Linked DNA regions of Collimonas fungivorans. Each later gene encodes a partner of the first gene's protein in a complex. Links are inferred from orthologs where the notes say so. Each region holds a gene or a part of one and is shown in the gene's direction. Other genes may lie near its edges.

Region 1 (3,082 bases):
GGCAAAGCAGACCAAGCAGGCGGTGGCGGAAGCCGATATCGTGATTTTCATTGTCGACGGCCGTCAGGGCCTGACGCCGCACGACAAGACCATCACCGATTTCTTGCGCAAATCCGGCCGCTCCGTGATGCTGGTGGTGAACAAATCCGAAGGCATGAAGTACACCTCGGTCACCGCCGAGTTCTATGAACTCGGCATGGGCGATCCCTACGTCATTTCCGCCGCCCACGGCGACGGCGTGACTGACCTGGTGGAAGAGTCGCTCGACCTGGCTTTCTCCCAGCGCCCGTCGGAAGAGCCTGAGCCGGAAGACAAGGAGCGCGGCATCAAGATCGCCATCGTCGGCCGTCCGAATGTCGGCAAGTCGACCTTGGTCAACACTTTGCTGGGCGAAGAGCGTGTGATCGCGTTCGACATGCCGGGCACCACGCGCGACTCGATCGAGATCCCGTTCGAGCGCGACGGCAAGAAATACACCTTGATCGATACTGCCGGCATCCGCCGCCGCGGCAAAGTTTTCGAAGCTATCGAAAAGTTTTCCGTGGTCAAGACTTTACAGTCGATCTCGGAAGCCAATGTGGTCTTGCTGCTGCTCGACGCGCAACAGGATATTTCCGAACAGGATGCCCACATCGCCGGCTTTGTGCTGGAGACCGGGCGTGCGCTGGTGGTCGGCGTCAACAAATGGGATGGCTTGACCAGCGACCGCCGCGATGAAATCAAGATGGACATGGATCGCAAGCTGAACTTCCTGTCATTTGCGAAATTCCATTTCATTTCGGCGCTGAAATCTACCGGCATCACGCCGTTGATGAAATCGATAGATTCCGCATACGCGGCGGCCATGTCCAACCTGACTACGCCGAAGCTGACACGCGCCCTGATCGAAGCAGTAGAGCACCAGCAGCCGCGGCGCAAGGGTTCGATCCGTCCGAAGCTGCGTTATGCCCACCAGGGCGGCATGAATCCGCCTATCGTCGTGATCCACGGCAACGCCCTGGAGTCGATCGAAGACAACTATAAGCGTTATCTCGAAAAACATTTCAGAGAAACTTTTTCGCTGGTTGGGACTCCATTACGCATCGAGTTCAGATCCAGTCGGAATCCATACGCTCGCCAGGAAAAATAATTTTTTAAAAACACTTTTTCCGAGCAGTAAATCCGAAAATCGTTTACATTCGTAAAACACCCACCGAGTCATTCGCTTAGAATCTTATTGGTTCTATATTTTTAGTTTGCATCTGACTTCTAATCACAACAACACAGTGGAGTAGCCATGAGTAATAAAGGGCAATTGTTACAAGACCCGTTTTTGAACGCCTTGCGTAAAGAGCATGTTCCAGTGTCGATCTATCTGGTCAACGGCATCAAGCTCCAGGGTCATATCGAATCCTTCGATCAATACGTCGTTTTACTGCGTAATACCGTTACCCAAATGGTATACAAACACGCCATTTCAACCGTTGTTCCTGCACGCGCTGTCAATCTGAATCTTGAAGCCGAAGCAGAATAACTATTCACTGTCGGCGAGGGCCGCAGCTACACGAATGTACCCATGCGCGCAGCGCTAGTCGGAGTGGACTTCGGCAAAGGCGACTTTGCCGCAAGTCTGGAAGAACTGTCTTTGCTGGCCAAGTCAGCCGGCGCGGTGCCTCTCGTCACCATCACCGGCAAGCGCAGCAGTCCTGACGCCGCCTTGTTTGTCGGTTCAGGCAAAGCACAGGAAATCGCCGACGCGGTATTTGACGATGAGCTTGAAATAGTCATTTTCAACCACGCCTTGTCGCCAGCCCAGCAGCGCAATCTCGAACGTGTACTGAAAGTAAGAGTGCTGGATCGCACCAGCCTCATACTCGACATCTTTGCCCAAAGAGCCAAAAGCCATGAAGGTAAAGTGCAGGTAGAGCTTGCGCAGCTGCAACATCTGGCGACGCGGCTGATCCGCGGCTGGACTCACTTGGAGCGGCAAAAGGGCGGTATCGGCTTGCGCGGACCAGGTGAAACCCAGCTGGAAACCGACCGCCGTTTGCTCGGCGACCGGGTCAAGGCCCTGCGCGCCAGGCTCGACAAGCTGCACCGGCAACATGCAACGCAACGGCGCGCACGCGGGCGCAGTGCGACTATCTCGATTTCGCTGGTGGGTTACACCAATGCCGGCAAATCGACCTTGTTCAACGCGCTGGCGAAAGCCGGCGTGTATGCCGCGGATCAACTGTTTGCTACGCTGGACACGACATCCAGGCGGGTTTACCTGGGCGAAGCGGGCAGTGTGGTGATTTCCGATACGGTCGGCTTCATTCGTGAGCTGCCGCATCAACTGGTTGCCGCATTCCGGGCAACCCTGGAGGAAACCATCCATGCCGACCTGTTGCTGCACGTGGTGGATGCTGCAAGTCCGGCGCGTTTGGAGCAGATCGAGCAGGTGAACCTGGTGTTGAAAGAAATCGGCGCCGACCATATTCCGCAGATTCTGGTGTGGAACAAGATTGACGCAGCGGAACTGGAGCCGGCGGTCGAACGTGATGAGTATGATAAAATTCAGCGAGTTTTTGTTAGCGCGCAAAAAGGCCTGGGCCTGGATTTATTAAGGCAGGCCATCGCGGAATTCGTGACCGGCAATCGGCCGGGCGGCGATCCGGCGGCCGGCGATCCGGTGGCAACTGTATATCCGTTGCCAGCCGCGGAAAATACGCAGCAGCAGGTGTAAAGCATTGTTAAGCCGTTGTTTCAAAAGTAAGCGCCTCAAACGAGCATTCCCACCTATTTGTTTTATTTACTTAAAGATAACGATCGAATGCTTGGTACCTTATTCAAAAAACTTGGTGTGAAATTTTCGTTGAACGACCCGCAATGGGGCCGGAATTCGCAAAATGACAACAAGCAAAACAATGACGGCAAAAAGCCGAATAACGGCGGCCCGCCGGACTTGGACAAGCTGTGGCAGGATTTCAACCAGCGCCTGGCGCGCCTGCTGGGCAATAAAAACGGCGGTGGCGGCGATTCCAGCGGCGGCGGCTTCAATCCGGGCATGAAAGGCGCCGGTGTCGGCGTCGGCGCGATTGCGGCGGTGGTGGCCTTGCTG
Region 2 (3,301 bases), 550 kb from region 1 along the record:
GCCTGCCATCCGCGCCATCGCCGAGCAGGTGCCGGGCGCGATTGTCGGCGTCGGCACCTTGACCCAGGCTGACGAGTTTGTCGCCGCGCGCGACGCCGGCGCGGTGTTCGGCGTTTCTCCTGGCTTGACGCCAGCCTTGATCGCCGCCGCCAAATCCAGCGGCCTGCCGTTGTTGCCTGGTGTGATGACGCCGTCCGAAGTGATGGCGGCGCGCGAAGCCGGCTTCCGCCAGTTGAAGCTGTTCCCGGCAGTGCCGGCGGGCGGCGTCGGCATGCTGAATGCGATTGCCGGTCCTTTAGGCGACGTCACGTTCTGCCCGACCGGCGGCATTTCGCTGGAAACTGCGCCGGATTTCCTGGCCTGCAAGAACGTTGCCTGCGTCGGCGGCTCCTGGCTGACGCCGAAAGACCTGCTGAAGTCCGGCGATTGGGCGCGCATCACCGCGCTGGCGGCCGCTGCCAGCAAGCTGCGCAAGGCGCTCTGATCTTTTCCCCTCCCGCCGCTACAGCGATGGTTAACTAATCATCGCTGTAGCGGCGACCGCTTGAATCCGCCTAGTACTCCTTCTTTCTCCTGTTTTTCCTGATGCTGCGCCAATCCATGGCGGCAATCCGATCGCGCCCGCTGGTTATCGGCCAGTGCGTTTTCAGCGTATCGCCCGCCGGATGATATTCATTGTTATAAATTGAATTGTGTATATCGATAGTATTTAACTATATTTCCCATTGGAAATTATCAATATGCAAAGATGTTTTGGAACTCCATAATTTATCGGCGTATCCCCGCACATGACAAAAACATTGAGGCCAAATCATGAAGATATCCAGACAGTTCCCTCTCGCGCGCATCGCGGCATTGGGCTTAGGCGCATTGCTGGCGTCCGGCGTCGGCGCCCAGACCATGACGCGTGACAACGGCTCGCCGGTCGGCGATAACCAGAATTCGCAAACCGCCGGTCCGAACGGCCCCGATGTACTGCAAGACACCCACCTGATTGAAAAGCTGCAGCGCTTCGACCGCGAACGGATTCCGGAACGTGTGGTCCATGCACGCGGCACCGGCGCTGCCGGCGAGTTTGTCTCTGCTGGCAACCTGTCCGGGTTGACGCGCGCCAGCGTGTTTGCCGCAGCCGGCAAGAAGACGCCCGTATTCGTGCGCTTCTCCACCGTGATCCATCCCAGCGGTTCACCTGAAACGCTGCGCGATCCGCGCGGCTTTGCCACCAAGTTCTACACCGACCAAGGCAACTGGGACCTGGTCGGCAATAACCTGCCGATCTTTTTCATCCGCGACGCCATCAAGTTTCCCGACATGATCCATTCGCTGAAACCGTCGCCGATCACCAATGCGCAGGATCCGAACCGTTTCTTCGATTTTTTCAGCCACCAGCCGGAAAGCACTCATATGCTGACGCGGGTATATTCCGACCTCGGCATCCCGGCTTCTTACCGCATGATGGACGGCAACGGCGTCCATGCATTCAAGATGGTCAACGCCCAGAATCAGGTCAGTTATGTGAAATTCCACTGGAAGAGCCAGCAAGGCATCAAGAACCTGACCCGCGCCGAAGCAGCCAAGGTGCAAGGCGAAGACTTCAATAACCTGACCGACGACCTCTACGGTGCGATCAAGCGCGGCGAATTTCCGAAATGGGATTTGTACATACAGGTGGTGAAGCCTGAAGACCTGGGAAAATTTCCTTTCAATGCACTGGACGACACCAAGATCTGGCCTGGCATTGCCGAAACCAAGATCGGCACCATGACCTTGAACAAGGTGCCGGAGAACTTCTTCGAAACCACCGAATCGGTCGCCATGGCGCCGTCGCACCTGGTGCCAGGTATCGAGCCGTCGGAAGACCGCATGCTGCAAGGCCGCCTGTTCTCATATGCTGATACGCAGTTCCACCGCCTGGGCGCAAACAACCAGCATCTGCCGGTCAACCAGCCGCTGGCGAAGGTGAATAACTACAACTCCAACGGCGCCGGCACTGCCGTCAATCCGGCTGGAGACGTCAATTACCAGCCCTCGCGCCAGGCCGGCAGCTATGCCGAAGATGCGCAATACAAGGGGGTGCAGACACCTTTGAGCGGCACTACGCAACAGGCGCGTATCACTGTCACCGACAACTTCACCCAGGCCGGCGATTTCTATCGCTCATTGTCCAAACAGGAGCAGGAAAACCTGATCGGCAATCTGGCCAGCGACCTGGTCAAGGTCAGCAATCCTGAAATCAAGCAAATCATGCTCAGCCATTTTTACAAGGCCGACGCCGACTACGGCACCCGCCTGACTGCCGCGGTAAAGGGCAACCTGGCTGATGTCCAGGCGCGGGCTAAAAAGCTCGAGGGTTAATCCGCAGGTTTAACCCGCCTGGTGCACGACCAGGGCGCCAGGTTGCTCCAGGCGCCTGGTTATTTCCCCCTCAAGACGCCGCCAGTTGGCCATGGCGGCGTCTTCGGCAAGCTGCATCCATCTTTTACTTCACTTGCTCTTTATTGTCATAAAAATCAGATTTTTCTGACATTCATTCCGTAAATCCTATGCTATCGTGGTCTTCAGACATTCGGGTAATAGCTTTTGCAAATCCCATTACTGGACGTCATCAAGAAAATTGGCTATAATGGCAAACGCTCAACAATATGGTGCCGCCTCAACGGCACCTTTTTGGGTTTCGTGACTCGCGTCAGCGGGTTGTCTCACGCTTCGGCTACGCCGGAGTTTCACCAAAGTCGGGGAATTCCTCGCATTCTTTGCCGCCCCATGCGGCAGTCGGCTTGTTCAATGTCCTCCCCGCGGGAAGACCGGACGAGATCATAAAAAATTGATTTGTATGTCGCGCTGACAGGTTTCGTGTCGTTTCGTGTTTCGCGGTCATGCAATACGCAGCGGAAAAGAAAAACCGTTTGCGCGCCCGCAGGCAAAAAAGCCGGCGTGCCGCACCACGAGTTTTCAGCCGCTGCCTATGCAAGGGAGTAAGCATGACGAATCGCTATCGCAACGCCATGATCGGCGCCGCCGTCACATTGCTGGTGGTGGCTGCCATCGGCTGGTCGATCGGGCCCGCAGTGATCCATCAGTACCAGGGCGACCTGATTTATTACACCGGACGTCACCTGGTCCTGGTCGGCTGGTCGATGTCGCTGGCGCTGCTGTGCGGCATTCCGGCCGGCATCCTGCTCAGTCGTCCTTACTTTTCGCGCCATGCCGAAAAGTGGATGCAGATCTTCAATATCGGCAACACCATTCCCTCCATGGCGGTGCTGGCGCTGGCGCTGGCCCTGTTCGGCATCGGCGACAA

The links.
Region 2: the proteins of hfq (region 1) and CFter6_RS08460 are in contact, whole or in part, in a crystal structure (PDB 3VU3), measured with the Escherichia coli proteins. The link is inferred for Collimonas fungivorans from one-to-one orthologs.

Annotation. Positions count from the first base shown.
Region 1 is NZ_CP013232.1:2,539,183-2,542,264, forward strand. What follows is about bases 138-2,894. They hold hfq (RNA chaperone Hfq), read left to right. Parts: upstream 138-1,276; coding sequence 1,277-1,513; downstream 1,514-2,894. Other genes in these bases: der (ribosome biogenesis GTPase Der), read left to right, coding at 138-1,129; hflX (GTPase HflX), read left to right, coding at 1,556-2,707; hflK (FtsH protease activity modulator HflK), read left to right, coding at 2,795-2,894. Also shown: more of der, read left to right, coding at 1-137; more of hflK, read left to right, coding at 2,895-3,082. UniProt on the Escherichia coli protein: RNA chaperone that binds small regulatory RNA (sRNAs) and mRNAs to facilitate mRNA translational regulation in response to envelope stress, environmental stress and changes in metabolite concentrations.
Region 2 is NZ_CP013232.1:1,984,246-1,987,546, forward strand. The notes cover bases 109-3,084. They hold CFter6_RS08460 (catalase), read left to right. Parts: upstream 109-813; coding sequence 814-2,355; downstream 2,356-3,084. Other genes in these bases: CFter6_RS08455 (bifunctional 4-hydroxy-2-oxoglutarate aldolase/2-dehydro-3-deoxy-phosphogluconate aldolase), read left to right, coding at 109-484; CFter6_RS08465 (ABC transporter permease), read left to right, coding at 3,006-3,084. Also shown: more of CFter6_RS08455, read left to right, coding at 1-108; more of CFter6_RS08465, read left to right, coding at 3,085-3,301.